DNA from 2 places in the Mesorhizobium sp. CA13 genome. Region 2 is predicted to be linked to the other one. Evidence: predicted binding sites of a transcription regulator. Region 2 holds the regulator's gene; the other holds the start of a gene.
The links. The regulator LexA, encoded in region 2, represses DNA repair genes until DNA is damaged. The targets are predictions, from matches to a motif close to TGTTCNNNNTGTGTTCNG.

Region 1: a site for LexA is predicted at 5,638-5,655, ahead of LB566_RS02750 (sel1 repeat family protein). Genes of this name have one in related genera too.

Annotation. Positions count from the first base shown of each region.
Region 1 covers NZ_JAIUHS010000001.1:527,355-536,495, forward strand. Annotated here, with positions in the region: gene LB566_RS02730 (carboxyl transferase domain-containing protein) at 1-1,060, shown strand, start outside; gene LB566_RS02735 (O-acetyl-ADP-ribose deacetylase) at 1,062-1,625, shown strand; gene LB566_RS02740 (acetyl/propionyl/methylcrotonyl-CoA carboxylase subunit alpha) at 1,607-3,568, shown strand; gene LB566_RS02745 (branched-chain amino acid ABC transporter substrate-binding protein) at 3,720-4,841, opposite strand; gene LB566_RS02750 (sel1 repeat family protein) at 5,237-5,503, opposite strand; gene LB566_RS02755 (DUF2147 domain-containing protein) at 5,952-6,293, shown strand; gene LB566_RS02760 (hypothetical protein) at 6,501-6,659, shown strand; gene LB566_RS02765 (hypothetical protein) at 6,714-6,908, shown strand; gene LB566_RS02770 (AMP nucleosidase) at 7,010-8,470, shown strand; gene LB566_RS02775 (endonuclease/exonuclease/phosphatase family protein) at 8,612-9,141, shown strand, end outside.
Region 2 covers NZ_JAIUHS010000004.1:256,832-265,972, forward strand. Annotated here, with positions in the region: gene LB566_RS12680 (TetR/AcrR family transcriptional regulator) at 1-645, opposite strand, end outside; gene lexA (transcriptional repressor LexA) at 1,111-1,851, shown strand; gene LB566_RS12690 (ComEC/Rec2 family competence protein) at 1,845-4,295, opposite strand; gene gltX (glutamate--tRNA ligase) at 4,399-5,823, shown strand; gene gltA (citrate synthase) at 6,006-7,334, shown strand; gene lpxB (lipid-A-disaccharide synthase) at 7,409-8,587, opposite strand; gene LB566_RS12710 (LpxI family protein) at 8,580-9,141, opposite strand, start outside.

The DNA of each region.
Region 1 (9,141 bases), on a different contig from region 2:
TGTCATGGGTTCGTGCACGGCGGGCGGCGCCTATGTGCCGGCAATGTCGGACGAGACGATCATGGTGCGCAACCAGGCGACCATCTTCCTCGGCGGCCCCCCGCTGGTGAAGGCCGCCACCGGCGAGGATGTCAGCGCCGAGGATCTCGGCGGCGCCGACGTCCATACAGGGCTCTCCGGCGTCGCCGATCACTACGCGCTCGACGATGAACATGCGCTGGCCATCTGCCGGCGCATCGTCAAGAACCTCAATCGGAACAAGACAGTAAGCCTTGCCGTGCGGAAACCGATTCCGCCGCTTCATCCGGCAGATGAGATCTACGGCATCGTGCCGACGGATCTGCGCCAGCCCTATGACGTGCGCGAGGTAATCGCGCGCCTCGTCGACGGTTCGGAGTTCGATGAGTTCAAGCAGAATTACGGCACCACGCTCGTCACCGGCTTTGCCCATCTTCACGGCATGCCGGTCGGCGTCATCGCCAACAATGGCGTGCTGTTTTCCGAAAGCGCGCTGAAGGGCGCGCACTTCATCGAACTGTGCTGCCAGCGCAAGATTCCGCTGGTCTTCCTGCAGAACATCACCGGCTTCATGGTTGGGCGCAAATATGAGGCAGGCGGCATCGCCAAGGACGGCGCCAAGCTGGTGATGGCAGTCGCCACCGCCCGCGTGCCCAAGGTCACCGTGATCATCGGCGGCTCGTTCGGCGCCGGCAATTACGGCATGTGCGGGCGCGCCTACTCGCCCCGCTTCCTGTGGATGTGGCCGAACGCCCGCATTTCGGTGATGGGCGGCGAGCAGGCGGCGACGGTGCTGGCCATGGTCAAGCGCGAGGGCATCGAGCGCAAGGGCGGCCAATGGAGCGCCGAGGAGGAAGCGAAGTTCAGGAAGCCGATCCTGATGAAATACGAGCATGAAGGCCACCCGCTCTATTCCTCGGCAAGGCTATGGGACGACGGCATCATCGATCCGGCAAGGACGCGCGACGTACTGGCGCTCAGCCTCTCCGCCGCGCTCAACGCGGAGATCGAGGAAACGCGCTTCGGCGTGTTCAGGATGTGAGATGGGCGAGGTGCAGGACAGGATCCGCATTCACGTCGGCGACATTACCAAGCTGGATGTCGACGCCATCGTCAATGCGGCCAATTCCTCGCTGCTCGGCGGTGGCGGGGTCGACGGCGCCATTCACCGGGCGGCGGGGCCGGAACTCCTCGCCGAATGCCGCACGCTCAACGGCTGCAAGACCGGCGATGCGAAGCTAACCAGGGGCTATCGGCTGCCGGCCCGCTACGTCGTCCATACGGTCGGTCCGGTCTGGCAGGGCGGCGGCAAGGGCGAGGCGGAGTTGCTCGCCTCCTGCTACCGGCGCTCGCTCGAAATCGCCGTCGAGAAGGAATGCCGCTCGGTCGCCTTTCCGGCGATCTCGACGGGCATCTACCGCTATCCGAGGGATGAGGCGGCAGCAATCGCTGTCGGCGCCGTAAACAGCTTCTTGAGCCGAAATACGACGCCGCAGACCGTCATCTTCTGCTGCTTCGACGAACAAATGGCGGAGCTATACCGCGAGGCCGTTGCATCCTCGAGGCAAACGCAGGCCACGGAGGCTCCATGTTCACAAAGATCCTGATCGCCAATCGGGGCGAGATCGCATGCCGGGTGATCCGCACGGCGCGCAGGATGGGGGTGCGCACCGTCGCCGTCTATTCCGATGCCGATGCGAAATCCCTGCATGTCGAGATGGCCGACGAGGCGGTGCATATCGGTGCCTCGCCCGTCAGCGACAGCTATCTGCGCGGCGACAGGATCGTCGCGGCTGCCTTGGCGACAGGCTCGCAGGCCGTTCATCCCGGCTATGGCTTCCTGTCGGAAAATCCTGATTTCGTCGACCAGGTGGTGGCCGCGGGGCTCACCTTCATCGGCCCGTCGGCGGCCTCTATCCGCGCCATGGGGCTGAAGGATGCCGCCAAGCGTCTGATGGAAAAGGCCGGCGTGCCCGTCGTGCCGGGCTACCATGGCGAGGCGCAGGAGATCGTGATCCTGGCCTCCAAGGCACGCGAAATCGGCTACCCCGTGCTGATCAAGGCGCGCGCCGGCGGCGGCGGCAAGGGCATGCGCCGGGTCGAGCATGCCGATGAGTTCTCCGAAGCGCTGTCCAGCGCACGACGCGAGGCGAAATCCGCTTTTGGCGACGACCGTGTGCTGGTGGAAAAATATATCGACAAACCGCGCCACATCGAGGTGCAGGTTTTCGGCGACAATTTCGGCAATGCCGTCCATCTGTTCGAACGCGACTGCTCGGCGCAGCGACGCCATCAGAAGGTTATCGAGGAAGCCCCCGCCCCTGGCATGACGGAAGCGTTGCGCAAGGCGATGACCGAGGCGGCGGTGAAAGCCGCCAAGGCGATCAGCTACTGCGGCGCCGGCACCATCGAATTCATCGTCGATGCCTCGCAAGGCCTGAAGCCTGACCGCTTCTGGTTCATGGAGATGAACACGAGGCTGCAGGTCGAGCACCCGGTCACCGAGATGGTCACTGGCACCGATCTGGTGGAGTGGCAGTTGCGCGTCGCATCCGGCGAGAAGCTGCCGAAAACGCAAGGCGAGATAAAGCTTGCCGGTCACGCCTTCGAGGCGCGCCTCTATGCCGAGGATGCCGCAAGGGAGTTTCTGCCTGCGACCGGCACGCTGCATCATCTGAAATTTCCCGACATGGTCCCCCAAGGGGCGGCCATGCGTGTCGAAACCGGCGTGCGGGCCGGCGACGCCATTTCTCCCTATTATGATCCGATGATCGCCAAGCTGGTGGTGCATGGCAGGGACAGGCCGGCTGCGCTGGAGGCACTCGGCGTGGCGCTTACGCGAACCGAGGTCGCCGGTTCGATCGTCAATACCGCCTTCCTCGCCGCACTGGTGACCGATCCGGACTTTTCGGCGGGCGATGTCGATACCGGCCTGATAGGCCGGCATCAGCAGGCGCTGACCGAGATTGCGCCGCCGAGCGGCGAAACGGTCGCGGCCGCGGCCATTGCGGCCTCCGGGGCGGGAGTGCTGGCGCCATCGGACGATCCATGGTCGTCGCTTGCCGGCTACACGCATTTCCATGGCATGGCGCGACGGATCCGGCTGAGGTTTGGCGATGAGGATATTCTGGCAAAGGTTTCGGTAGGGCCAGACCGGCGTTCCCAGGTGTCGCTCCATGCACCCTATGACAGCGCCAATTCGCATGACCTTCGCGCCGTTCCTCGCCTTGCCCGCTGGCCAGGCCACATCACGATATTCGAAGGCGCGATCGGCTATACCTTCGCGGTACCGGACCCGTTGGCCAGAAGCGATGATATGGCGGCGGCGTCAGGCAGCTTGCGCGCGCCGATGCCGGGACTGGTCAAGCTGGTGCGGGCGACAAAGGGCGATACGGTGATGAAGGGGCAACCGTTGCTTATTCTCGAGGCGATGAAGATGGAGCATACCATCGCCGCGCCGCATGATGGCATGATCGCCGAGATCGCCACCGAGGGCGCCCAGGTTACCGAGGGCACCGTGCTGGTGCGGTTCGAGGATATGCAAGGCTGACAGCCTCGCTGCCGGATGCCAAGCATCCCTGTCCTGCCGGACCGAGAGAGGCGCCGTAGAATGTCGACCGCCGTTATATGTCCATGGCAAGACACACATGCAGAAATGAAATGGCCGGGACGAGCCCGGCCATCATCGATATAGGCAGCGATTACGGCTGGATCGGCGCGTACTTGCCGTCGTGCCACTGGTTGATGTCGTAGCTGGCGTTCTTGAGGTCGCCCTTTTCGTCGAAGGTGACATTGCCGACGACCGTGCTGATCGGCTGCCCGTTCTTCAGCGCCTCGGCGACCTTGGCCGGATCATCGCTGCCGGCACGCTTGATGCCTTCCGCAAAGGCCTGGATCGTGGCGTAAGAGAACAGCGTGAAGCCTTCCGGCACGAAGCCGCCGGCTTTGATCTTTTCGACGGCTGCCTTGGCTTCCGGCTTTGCCTGAGGGTCCGACGGGAAGACGAACATGGTGCCTTCGCCGGCCGGGCCGGCAACCTGCCAGAACTCCGGCGAGGCTATCGAATCCGGCATGATCAGCTGGAACTTGATGCCCTGTTCCGCCGACTGGCGCAGGATCAGGCCAGCCTCCGGGTGGTAACCGCCGAAATAGACGACGTCTGCCTTGAGGTCCTTGAGCTTGGTGACGAGCGCCGAATAGTCCTTTTCGCCGGCATTGATGCCTTCATAGTCCACTTCCTTCAGGCCGCCGGCATTCATCGTCGCCTTGACCGCATCGGCAACACCCTGACCGTACGCACTCTTGTCATGCAGGATGACGACGTTCTTGCCGGCATATTTCTTCGCAATCCACGGGCCGATGAAGGCGCCCTGGGCATCGTCACGCGTATAGAGGCGCATGATCGTCGGCCAGCCGGCCTTCGCCGCGGCGTCGGTCAGCACCGGGTTCGAGGAGGCCGGGCTCATCATCAGGGCACCGGCTTCGGCGTAGACGGCGGAAGCCGGAATGCTCGATCCCGAGCAAGCGTGGCCGTCGATGAACTTGACGCCGTTGGCGACGATACGGTTGGCGACCGAAACCGCCTGCTTCGGGTCGCACTGGTCATCCTCGATATCGAGCTTGATCTGGCGACCGTCGACACCGCCGGCGGCATTGATCGCGTCGGCGGCAGCCTGCGCGCCCTGCTTGAACTGATCGCCGATGGTGGCGAGCTGTCCGGTCATCGGACCGACCACCGAAAAGGTGATGTCGTCGGCAAAGGCGACCGGCGTGCTCATCATCAGGCCGAAAATGGCCGCGTTCAAAATACTCAATTTTTTCATTGTGGTATGACTCCTCCACTCACGCGCGGCCGCCCCGGCCACGCTTCTTCCAGAGAGGCCGGACAATTTCATCCTTCGTGTGGCCTGTCTAGGCGCATTGGCGGCGCTCGATTGGGCCTGCGAAGCATCGCTGGAGCAAAAAGGCAAAAGCCGCGCCGGCCTTGTTCCGGCCGGTCGCGGCTTTGCCTGTCGAGCTGTTTCTCAAGCGCCCCCCGCACTCGAACCCAACTCGCCTTCCCTGTCTTCCTGCTGGCCCTGCTCTTTTCCGAAAACCGGATCATGGCCGCCGCGCCGCTGGCCCTGTCGGGCGTGCCGCGTTCTTGGTTTTGTCGCGTGGCCGTCTTACCGCGGCCTTGTCCTTGTCCGGCGGACCGGAAGGCCGCCCTGCCTTATATTCAGTGCATCGTCATCCATTCGCGGGCCTCGCGCAGCGCCTTGGCGATCTCGACCTTCGACATCGCAGCCGACAGTTCCGAGCGCAATTCCGCGGCGCGGGCCGAACCCTTGATCGCGGCGATGTTGAACCATTTGTGGGCGGCCACGACGTCGGTCTCGCAATCGCGGCCCGTCGCATACATCATCCCCAGTTCGAAAAGAATGTCGGCTTGGGCGGTTGCCCCCATGGCGCCGAAGCCTGCTTCAAGCATTTCAAAACGTGCCATTTTTCAATCCCCTGTTCCGGCCCTGTCTGGCTCCCGAGAGCTGCCTCCGTTTGTCTGTCCGGGCCGCTCGTTCGATGCTTTCGAGAATGCCGCGCAGGCTTGAATCCGTCGTTAAATGGCGTGCTTAATTTGAGGAAAACAAAGCTAAAACAATAGGTAAACATGGAAATTCGTTAAGGATACAAAGCCAGCGATTCAGCCCGATTGCGCCAAATTTGACGAGAATTTCCGCGACCGGAATCAACACTCCGCTAACCACGCGAAACAAACACGAGGTTACGTATGCACTCAGTTCCCTGCCGACATTGCTTCTTTTGGCGGTTCTGAAATCGCCGGGGCTTCCGCAGCGGCACCGCTTTTGTTTTGCTGGAAGCTGGATTAGCTTACGTTTGCGTAAGCGGCAGACCGGTGAGGTGGAGCCTTCTGCCCGGTATCCAAGGGAGGAAAGATGTTTCGAAAAGCAAGCCTGGCCCTGGCGGCCACTTTGATCCTGACCGGTGTGGCCTGGGCCGATCCGATCGAGGGAAACTGGAAGACGCAGGCCGGCGATACCGCGGCCATCGGGGGCTCGGGTTCATTTTCCATCACGCTAAAGTCTGGCAAATATGCCGGCAAGACCATCGGTTCGCTCAAGGCGTCCGGCGACAACAAATACACCGGCAGCATAACCGACCCGGCAAACGACAAGACCTACTCCGGCAAGGCGACACTGTCGGGCACCTCGCTGAAAATGAGCGGCTGCGTGCTCGGCGGGCTGATCTGCAAGAGCCAGACCTGGCACAAGCTCTGATCGACCCCATCCTTGCGACATGAAAACGGGGCCGGCAGGCCCCGTTTTCGTTCCATGATCCTGGCATGCCGTGCCGGCGGCCATGCTCCTTATGGCCAGCGCCGCCTCAAAATCCATCAACCAATTTGAACGGCAGATGAACGCCGGCATCAGAGCCGGTTCAGTCGTGCCCGGGCATTCTCCTGCGTGTTGAAGGAGACACGACCAATGCTCGCCCGCCGCTTCACCATCGTCTGCCTGCTGGTGAGCCTGTTTGGAATGTTCTTCGCCATCCTCGTCGCCGAAGCGGGCCGTTCGGCCCGTTCCTGGGACGAGGCCAGTTCCAGAACCTGCCGCCTCGCCTGCCCGACCAGCCTTCGCCCCTAAAGACAGAAACCAAAGACCTGACCAAACCAAGACCTCGAAAGAAAAGCCAAGACCATGAACCGCATCGCCGCCAACCTCTTCAAAACCGTTCGGCTTCTGCCGCGGGCGGCGCTCATCCTGGCGTTCCTTGCCGCACCGGTCCTGGCCGTGCCGATGATGCGTGCCGATGCCGAGCCCACGATCGACGCCCCGGCACTAAAGAAATCCGGCGTCGGTTTCGTACTGCTGGTCAGCCTGCAGCGCGGATAAATTGCGCCTTCGATCGGGACACCCCTCCCAACCGCCTTTCCAAATCTCTATATTGGGCCATGGAAAAGCGAATCTATCCCCAGGCCATCGAATCTGTGGTCATGCCCGAGCCTTTTGGCCGGCAAAGCTTCGACACCGCCGAGAAGGCGGTCGCGGCGCTGCAAGCCCTCTACGACCGCAACACCAAGTTCCTGCGCGACTCCTTCGCGGCGCTTGCCGCCGGCGGGGACAGCAGCAAGCGCTACCGCGCCTTCTACCCGGAGATCGGCGTCACGACGAACTCGTTCACCCAGATCGATTCACGCCAGGCCTATGGCCACATGCCGACGCCGGGGCATTTTTCCACCACCATCACCCAGCCGAGCCTGTTCGAACGCTATCTGGTCGAGCAATTGCGTCTGATCATGCGCAACCACGGGGTCGCGGTCACGGTTTCGGAATCGACAACGCCCATCCCGCTGCATTTCGCCTTTCTCGAAGGCACACATGTCGACGGAACGGCGGCCGAGCGTATCCAGCGGCCGATCCGAGACCTGTTCGACGTGCCGGATCTCGACGGTACAGACGACCAGATCGCCAACGGCACGTTCGAAGTGGCGTTCGGCGAACCAAGGCCGCTGGCGCCGTTCACCGCGCAGCGGATCGATTATTCCCTCCACCGGCTGTCGCACTATACCGCGACCACGCCGCAGCATTTCCAGAATTTCGTGCTGTTCACCAATTACCAGTTCTATATCGACGAGTTCGTGGCGCGCGCCCGCGACCTGATGGAGAATGGCGGCGGCGGATATGCCGAATTCATCGAGCCGGGCAACGTGGTCACCAAAGCCGGGCAGAGCGCGCCGAGCGAAGGGGTGGCGCCGCAGCGCCTGCCACAGATGCCGGCCTACCACCTGAAGAAGCCGAACCATGGCGGCATCACCATGGTCAATATCGGCGTCGGCCCCTCCAACGCCAAGACGATCACCGACCACATCGCGGTGCTGAGGCCGCATGCCTGGGTGATGCTCGGCCACTGCGCGGGCCTGCGCAATACGCAGGCGCTGGGGGACTATGTGCTGGCGCATGCCTATGTGCGCGAGGATCACGTGCTGGACGACGACCTGCCGGTCTGGGTGCCGATCCCGCCGCTGGCCGAAATCCAGGTGGCATTGCAGGAAGCGGTGGCCGAAGTCACCGGCCTATCGGGGTACGATCTCAAGCGCATCATGCGCACCGGCACTGTCGCCACCATCGACAACCGCAACTGGGAACTGCGCGACCAGCGCGGACCGGTGCAGCGGCTTTCGCAGTCGAGGGCGATCGCACTTGATATGGAATCGGCAACGATCGCGGCCAATGGCTTTCGCTTCCGCGTGCCTTACGGCACGCTCTTATGTGTCTCCGACAAGCCGCTGCATGGCGAGCTGAAGCTGCCCGGCATGGCGACCGAGTTCTACAAGCGGCAGGTGGCGCAGCACCTGACTATCGGCATCAGGGCGATGGAAAAGCTTTCGGAAATGCCGATGGAGCGGCTGCATTCGCGCAAGCTCAGAAGTTTTTCGGAAACGGCCTTCCAGTAGCCGATCTGCGCGCTGCCAGAGCCATTCGCCGTCTGGCCGGCGATTCGCTATCTTGCCAGCAATTCGCTATCTTGATTGAGCCGCATTTTTGCCGATAACCGATCGAAGACAATCGCTGGCAACTCATGCAGATCTGATCCGATGAAACGCAGTCGAGACATGGCGGCTTCACTGGTATTCATCGTGATGATGACGCTCTCGGTCGCGCTGGTGGCCGGCTTCTTCGGCGCCTTGCACCCGGCGTTCGATTCATTCTCGCATTTCCGCATCCACCTCGCCGTGCTGATGGCGCTTTGCGCGCTGCCGCTGCTGGCGACATCGTTTCGCCTGCAAGCGGCCGCGGCCCTGGTTTTTGCCGTGGCAGCCCTTGCCACCGCTTCGACCGCCTTGCCCCGGCCATGGCCGGTTCAGGCGGTCGCCAAATCCACCGACCAGGTAGTCTACAGCCTGCTGCAGATGAATCTGCGCTACGATAACCCGACGCCGAAGAAAGTGCTGTCACTGATCGGCCGGACCAATCCCGACGTCATCACCCTGGACGAGGTGTCGGCGATGTGGGCGACGGAGCTTGGCTATATCGCCAGCGCCTATCCATACCGGATCCTCTGTCCCTATCCCAACGGCGTTTTCGGCGTCGCGCTGCTCTCGCGGCGACCCTTTGTCGCCGGCAC
Region 2 (9,141 bases):
CCCCGGAAACGGGCCGGCCGTTTTGCCGCCGGGGCAAGGGCTGGCCGCATAGAGGCGCAAAAACAGGGTGAACGCCCGGTTCGATCTTTGCTCGATTTCCGGCCGAGGCAACTCCTCGAGCACCCCGACGATCCGGCGAACCTGGAGATCGCCGATCAAAAGCCGGACGTAGATGTCGGCGGCTTCGGCAGGATCGTCACAGGCGATCAGGCCGGCCCGACTTGCGGTTCGAAGCAGGTCGCCAACAAGCGGCATTATGGTATTGCGGCCGAATTGCGCGATCGACTGGCCAAGCGTGCCTGTATCGTTGACGTCGCCGGCTGCGGCGCGATTGAGCGCCACCGCCTTGTCGCCCGTCACAAGGGTCAGCAGGACTGGCCCGAGCAAGTTCAGGGTTTCGAGCGGATCGCGCGCCTGGCGAAGGGCGTCCTCCAGCAGCTTCCTTGCTTCTCCCGCATTGGCTTCGATCAGGGATCGAAACAGGACCTGCTTGTTGCCGTACCAGTTGTAGAGGGTTTCGTTCGAGGCCGATGCCCGCTTGGCGATGGCAAGCAGGGAGGCGCTTTTGTAGCCGGTTTCCCGGAGCACCGCATAGGCGGCCTCCTCTATCCGTTCACGTCGCGCGGCCTGCTTCGGCGTGGTCATTGGTGTCCCTCTTCGAAAACCGTACATTGTTATACGGTTTAGTCAAGCGAGCCGGAAGCAAGGAGCGAACGAACGCAGCCCGTCGCATTCGGTGATGCCTGGCCGCTTTCCGGCAGGAAGTTGGCATTTTGGTTTCGTTTCGTTCACGAGCCGCGGAGATTTTGATCCGCCCCAAAAGGCAGCCGGCACCTGCCGGTCACACAGTTTGCAGGCTTGTACCAACAGTGGAGATCGGCCGGGCCACAGGCCATTAACCAAAATAGTTTCAAAGAGGCTGAGAGCGCATTGACGACAGACGGCGCTGGCAGGATGCTGGCTGCGGGAGGGCCTTTCGTTTCCGCCGCCTTAACGAATTCATTAAACTTTAAATGGTTGCGGAACACAACTGGAACAGATAGTGTTTGTTCTGGGTTTGTTTTCTGATTCTGATTCCAGACCCTTCGTGCAATGCCTTTGGGGGCCGCCATGCTCACGCGCAAGCAACATGAACTCTTGATGTTCATCCATGAACGGCTGAAGGAAAGCGGCATTCCGCCGTCCTTCGACGAGATGAAGGAAGCGCTGGACCTCGCCTCTAAGTCGGGAATTCATCGGCTGATCACGGCGTTGGAGGAGCGCGGCTTCATTCGCCGCCTGCCGAACCGGGCCCGCGCGCTGGAGGTGCTGCGCCTGCCGGATTCGATCGCGCCGGGTCTTAACGCGGCAAAGAAGTTCTCCCCGAGCGTCATCCAGGGCAGCCTCGGACAGGGCGGCCTTAACAGGCAGATCAAGCCGGCGGCGCCCTCGCGCCTGCCCGCCGCTGGCAATGACGACGACGTGGTTTCAGCGGTTTCGATCCCGGTCATGGGCCGTATCGCGGCCGGCGTGCCGATCGACGCTATCCAGCATCAGACGCATTCCATCTCGGTGCCGCCGGACATGATCATGGGCGGCGAGCATTATGCGCTGGAGGTCAAGGGCGATTCGATGATCGAGGCCGGCATCTTCGACGGCGATACGGTCATCATCCGCAACGCCGACACCGCAAGTCCCGGCGAGATTGTCGTGGCCCTGGTCGACGAGGAGGAAGCGACGCTGAAGCGCTTCCGTCGCAAGGGCGCCTCGATTGCGCTCGAGGCCGCCAATCCGGCTTATGAAACACGTATTTTCGGACCGGACAGGGTCAAGGTGCAAGGCAAGCTGGTCGGACTGATCAGGCGCTACTGAGCGGGTTCGGCGTTGGGCTTTTCGGGTTTGCGGTAGGGAGGCAGTCCCCGTGCCTCGCGCGAGAATTTTCGCTGTTCGTGCCAGGGCCGATATGGCCTGTCGACGGCAAAGCTGACCTGGGCCGGTTCCGTCGCCGATTGCTGGTCGAAGAAGACGGCGGCACTTCCGTTCCGAGCGAGCTGCCGCTTGGTGATGACGAGGACCAGCGGATTGTGGCAGGGGTCGTAGCCCCCGGGATCGTCGATGACTATCAGATCCGCATAGGCGCAGGCCCTCCAGGCATCCTTGCGATCCTCCACCTGCGCGATGATCGCCCCGGAGGGATGCCGGGCCATGCACAGGCCGGTGAAGCAATAGAAAGGCGCTCCGGCGGGAAGTTGCGCGGGATCGAAGATGTCGAACTGTCGGTCGCCGCTGTCGAACAGCTCCGGCCCAACGATGGTTTCGGATTTCAGCGCGCGTTTCCAGTTGTCGACCGTGAATTCGTTCGGGCGCGCCCGGTTGATCGCGAGCTCGCCGCCGCCGATCGGCAGCGCCACCAGGCGGGCATCCTCCGAAATCAGCACGTCCGGCGTGCGCGTATCCGCGACGGTCAACAGGCCGGCGAGCGCGAAGGGAAGTGCCGCCAGCCGCAGCCATGTCGTGGCCATCGTCGCGATGACCAGGGCGATCGCGACCAGAAGAACGGATTGCTGCGAAATCAACCCGACCGCGTCGACCGGCGAGCGTTGCGAGATCCATCCGGATATGGCGATCATCGCGGTCAGTCCCTTGCCCATCAGATAAAGCGATGGTCCATCGAACCCGAACGGCATCAGCAGCGCACTGGCAACCGCAAGGAACATCACGACGGAAACGATCGGCATGACTGCAAGATTGGCGAACAGGCTGAGTGGCGACACGCGCTGGAAATGCCAGATGGCGAAAAGCGCCGTGGCGCTTCCCGCGATGATCGAGGTCATCGCCAGCCCACCTGTCGCCAGCAGCAATTTTCGCGTCAGGAAGCCGGGCCAGGTCCGTTGCGGCGGCGGGGTCCGCGCTTTGTCGGCTTTGCGATCCGACCAGCCGGCATAGGCGCCGACCAGGGCCGCGGTGGCGGCGAACGACATTTGGAAGCTCGGCCCTACCACCTCGTGCGGCGACACTACGATGACGGCGATCGCCGAAATAGCCAGATTGCGCATGGTGAGTGCCGCCCGATCGAACAGGACGGCGATCAGCATCACCGCCAGCATGATGAAGCTGCGTTCGGCGGCAACGACGACGCCCGAAATGACGAGATAGGCGGCGATCGAGAAAAGTGCCGCCGCGGCCGCGTATTTCTTGACCGGCCGGCGGGAGGAAAAGTTCGGGAACAGCGCGAAGCCACCACGCAGCAGCCCCATGACGGTGCCGGCGACCAGCGCCATGTGCAGCCCGGAAATTGAGATGATGTGGTAGATGCCGGTGCGTCGCATCGCTTCGTTGATTTCGTCGGGAATCCCGGCGCGCACGCCCACGATCAGCGCCGCGGCGATCTCGCCCTCGGCGCCGCCGATGCTGTCCCTGATATGGTCGGCAATGCTTTCACGAGCACTCTCGATGGCGGCTGAAAGAGCGGCCCACAGCGGCCTGTCATCGGCCGAGACGATCTTGGGATTGCCGAGAAAGAACCCGCTGGCACCGATGCCGGCGAAGTAGCTGTCGAAGGAAAAGTCGTAGCTGTCCGGCCGCACCGGCCCGGTCGGCGGCAACAGCTTGGCATAGCCGGTCACGAGCGAGCCGGCCGTCACCTCAGCCGGTACCTTGCGCGCCGAAAGGCGGACGCGCTCCGGCGCGTAGCGTAGTTTCGGCCGTGCGGTCGATGTCACGTCGATGGTCAGCCGGATGCGGCCGGTCTCCATCTGGTCGACTGAAACGACGCGGCCGGTGATTTGCGTGGAGATTTCCGAGCCCAGCATCCGCGTTCCCGCCCGCCAGGTCTCGACTTTGCCGGCGAGCATGCCGAGCGCGCACAACAGCGCCGCCATGAAGCACAGATGGGTTTTCGACCATGAGCGCGAAACGAGCGCGCACAGCGCCATCAGGATCGCGATCGCGAGAGGCTTGGCAAAGCCCGGCTCCGCCGCCAGCGAAAAATAGGCCACCGATCCGCATGCCAGGAACACCGGTATCAGCAGGAAGGCTACGCCCCGATCGAGTTCGAGCTCGGCGGCTCTGGCCACTCCGTTGCGCAGGCGAGGCCATGAAGCACGACCGAACTCCCGGCGCAGGCGCGAGGCCGCGCGGACAGCGGGGACGCCAGGCGGCGCGGAAACATCCGGCGGCAGCGACTTGCCCGGCTGCTGCAAGGGCGGCGGCGCCAGCGGCAATGAGACCGGCGCGGGCATGGCAAAAAGCGAGCGTTCGCTGACGCCAGCAACGACGTCGTCGCCTTCCTCCGCGGCCCGGCCCGCTCCAGCCATCGGGTCTGCCCCTTGCGCCCTCGACACCCTATGCTACATGAACGCGCGGCGCGCGAAAGTGCGCGTGATCCGCACCCCGCTCCAGACGTTTCCCGAGAGTTGTATGTCCGACAAGGTTGTCACCCGTTTTGCCCCCTCGCCCACCGGCTATCTGCACATTGGCGGCGCGCGTACGGCGCTGTTCAACTGGCTCTATGCCAGGCACACCGGCGGTACGATGCTGCTGCGCATCGAGGACACCGACCGCGAGCGCTCCACCGATGCGGCGACGGCCGCCATTCTCGATGGGCTGACCTGGCTCGGCCTCTCCTGGGATGGCGGGGCGGTGTCGCAGTTCGAGCGCGCGCCGCGCCATCGCGAGGTGGCCGAGGAGCTGGTGCGCATGGGCAAGGCTTACTACAGCTACGAGACCCCCGCTGAGCTTGAGGCAATGCGCGAGGCGGCGCGGGCCAAGGGCCTGCCGCCGCGCTATGACGGAAGCTGGCGTGACCGCGACCCTTCGCAGGCGCCTCCCGGCGTCAAGGGCGCGATCCGCATCAAGGCGCCGACCAAGGGCGAGACGGTGGTGCATGACCGTGTCCAGGGCGACGTGCGCTTTCCCAACAAGGATCTGGACGACTTCATCATCCTGCGCTCGGACGGCAATCCGACCTACATGCATGCCGTCGTCGTCGACGACCACGACATGGGCGTCACCCACATCATCCGCGGCGACGACCACCTCACCAATGCCGCTCGCCAGACCGTGATCTACAACGCCATGGGCTGGGATGTGCCTTCAATGTCGCACATACCGCTGATCCACGGCGCCGACGGCGCCAAGCTGTCGAAGCGGCACGGCGCGCTGGGCGTGGAGGCCTACCGCGCCATGGGCTACCTGCCCGAAGCGCTGCTGAACTATCTGGCTCGGCTCGGCTGGAGCCACGGCGACGACGAGATCATGTCGATCCAGGACATGATCGCCTGGTTCGATATCGGCGACGTGAACAAGGGCGCCGCCCGCTTCGATTTCGCCAAGCTCGAGGCGCTAAACGGCGTACATATGCGCCGCATGGGCGATACCGAGCTGTTCGACATCTTCATCGCCACCCTGCCCTATCTCGAAGGCGGCCCGGCGATGGCCGCACGCCTCGACGAGAGGAACAGGGCGCAGTTGCTGGCAGCGCTGCCGGGACTGAAGGAGCGCGCCAAGACGCTGGTCGAACTCGTCGATGGCGCCGCCTTCCTGTTTGCCGCGCGGCCGTTGCCGATCGACGAGAAGGCAGCCCTGCTGCTCAATGACGATGCGCGCAAGGTCCTGCGTGGCGCTCACGACGCCCTCGAGGCGGTTTCAGGCGACTGGACGGCGGCCTCGGCTGAAGCCGCGATCCGCGACTATGCGACGGCCGGCGGCCACAAGCTCGGCGCCGTCGCCCAGCCCTTGCGCGCCGCCCTGACCGGCAAGAGCACCTCACCCGGCGTGTTCGACGTTCTCGCCGTGCTTGGTCGCGAGGAGAGCTTGGCGCGCATCGCGGATCAAATCGATTAGGAGCAATCTGGCCCAAGAAGATTGGCATTGAAAGGCGCGTTTCGCAGTGCAACATTGGGCCTTGGCCCAATCTGGCACGCACCCCCTAAAATGCGGTCGCGAATACGCGCATTCGGTGACTTCGACGTGTCGCTTTGCAGAATTTGCCTTTGCCGGCATGAGGAAACAAGAAGGAGTTTGCAATGACCGAAGCTGCGACAAGACGGGAACTGGGCGGCAAGACCCAGGAAGCCACCGCAAAGCTGGAATTCGCCGGCAAGACGCACGAATTCAAGGTGCGAAGTGGTTCGGTCGGGCCTGACGTCATCGATATCGCCACGCTCTACAGCACCACCGGCGCCTTCACCTACGATCCCGGCTTCACTTCGACGGCAAGCTGCGAGTCCGAGATCACGTTCATCGATGGCGACGCCGGCATCCTCCTGCATCGCGGCTATCCGATCGACCAGTTGGCCGAACATGGCGACTTCCTGGAAGTCTGCTATCTCCTGCTCTACGGCGAACTGCCGACCAAAGCGCAGAAGGACGATTTCGACTACCGCGTGACGCGCCATACCATGGTGCATGAGCAGATGTCGCGCTTCTTCACCGGTTTCCGCCGCGACGCGCATCCGATGGCGGTGATGTGCGGCGTGGTCGGCGCGCTGTCGGCCTTCTATCACGACTCCACCGATATATCCGACCCGTACCAGCGCATGGTGGCGTCGATGCGGCTGATCGCCAAGATGCCGACGATCGCGGCCATGGCCTACAAATACCATATCGGCCAGCCCTTCATTTATCCGAAGAACGAACTGAATTTCGCCGCCAACTTCCTGCACATGTGCTTTGCCGTGCCGTGCGAGGAATACAAGATCAACCCGGTCCTGGCGCGCGCGATGGAACGCATCTTCATCCTGCACGCCGACCATGAGCAGAACGCCTCGACCTCGACCGTGCGGCTCGCCGGCTCGTCGGGCGCCAATCCGTTTGCCTGCATCGCCGCCGGCATCGCCTGCCTGTGGGGTCCGGCGCATGGCGGCGCCAACGAAGCGGCGCTGAACATGCTGGGGGAGATCGGCCATGTCGATCACATTCCCGAATTCATCGCCCGCGCCAAGGACAAGGACGATCCGTTCCGGCTGATGGGTTTTGGCCACCGTGTCTACAAGAACTACGATCCGCGCGCCAAGATCATGCAGAAGACCGCGCACGAAGTGCTGGGCGAGCTCGGCATCAAGGACGATCCGCTGCTCGACATCGCCATGGAACTGGAGAAGATCGCGCTCACCGATCCCTACTTCATCGAGAAGAAGCTCTATCCCAATGTCGACTTCTACTCCGGCATCACGCTGAAGGCGCTGGGCTTCCCCACCACCATGTTCACCGTGCTGTTCGCCGTTGCCCGCACCGTCGGCTGGATCGCGCAGTGGAAGGAGATGATCGAGGATCCGCGCCAGAAGATCGGCCGCCCGCGCCAGCTCTACACCGGCGCACCCGAGCGAGACTACGTGCCGATCGCGAAGCGGTAAAATAAGGCAGTAGTGAGTAGTCAGTAGTCAGTAGTCAGTAGTCAGTAGGGAAAAAGAGCGGCATTTCCTACTCACTACTCACTACTCACTCCTTTGATATACCTCATCACCACCTGCGCGGCGATGTCGCCTGACGGCTTGGCGGTTGTCATGCGCCGCGCGATCTCGGCGAACCCGTCCTTCTGCCATCTGCGCATGCCTGTGTCGGCGAACAGCGCTTCGAGCTGGCGGGCCAGATTGTTCGGCTTGACATACTCGTTGTAGAATTCCGGGATCAGCGCCCGATCCGATATCAGATTGGGCAGCAGCGCCGACCAGACCGAAACGAGATATGGCGCCACGATGCGCGCAACAGGGTCAAGCCGGTAGCAGGAGATCATCGGCACATCGGACAGCGCCAATTCAAGCGAAACCGTGCCGGACGCGATCAGCGCCGCGTCGGCCTTGCCGAAGGCCTGCCACTTTCGCTCAGCGTCGAGGATGATCTCGGGCTTCTCGTCCCAGCGAGCGACCGCGGAGCGCACGACATCGGCGACATGCGGCACGGTCGGCAACATCAGCCGCAGGCGATGTCCGCGTGCCCGCAGCATCGACACGGTCTCCCCAAACGGCTCGAGCAGCCGCCGCACTTCGCTGCGCCGCGAGCCGGGCAGGACAAGCAGCGTCTTCAGGCGATCCGGCGAAAGATCCCGCGGTTGGGCCTGCGTCCTGGCTGCCGAGAGCACGCCCGCGTCATGGGTGAGGCGATGTCCGACATAGGTGCCTGGCGGTCCGCCGAGCCTGCCTAGCTCCTTCACCTCGAACGGCAGGATGCAGAGGATGTGGTCGACATAGGGCTTCATCGCCACCGCCCTGCCCGGCCGCCATGCCCAGACGCTGGGGCAGACATAGTGGATGATCGGGATGGACGGGTTGGCCGCGCGCACTTTCCTGGCCACGCGCAGCGAAAAGTCGGGACTATCGATGGTGATGAGGCAGTCGGGTTTCTCATCCGCGACCATCCTGGCCAGCTGTCCGATCCGCCGCATCAGCCTTGGCAGGTCGCGCAGGATGGCGCTGAAGCCCATGAGCGCGATCTCGCCGGCGTCGAACGGCGAGACCAGCCCGAGCGCCTGCAGATGACGGCCGCCGAGACCGACGATCTGCACCTCGCGGCCCGTCGACTGCTTGATCGAGCGCACGATGTCGGCGCCAAGCAGGTCGCCGGATTCCTCGCCGGCCACGATTGCGATCTTCAGCGCCTTGTCAGCCATGCGCCGGCTCCGCCGCTGGCAGCCCGACGATGAACAGGCCCAGCGCGTTCGCCCGCGACAGCGTGGCGGGTCCCTCCAGGATCAGCGAGCGCCCCGCTTCGACGGCAATGCCGGCAAGCCCCGCCGCATGGGCTGCTTCCACCGTCTGCGGTCCGATCGACGGCAGGTCGGCCCGCAGCTCCTGGCCGGGTTTGGCGCATTTGACCAGCACCCCGCGGGTCTTTCCGGCAAGCCTGCCATGGCCACGCAGCGCGCGCGCTCTTTCGAGCAGGCCGCTCGTGCCCTCAATGCCTTCCAGCGCGATCGCCCGGCCTCCGATCGCAATCGCCGCCTGCCCGATATCGAGCGCGCCGATGGCCTTGGCGGCCAGCCTGGCCGCCTCGATGTCACGCCAGTCGGATTGTTTTGGTTCCGCCGCGGTCAACGTGCCTTCGCCGGCCGCCAGTTCGGGAACGACCTCATGCGCGCCGACAACTTTGATGCCCCGCTTCTCCAGGCCGCGTGTCACCACCTTCAAAAGTCCGTCGTCGCCGCGCGCCAGCGCCATGATCACC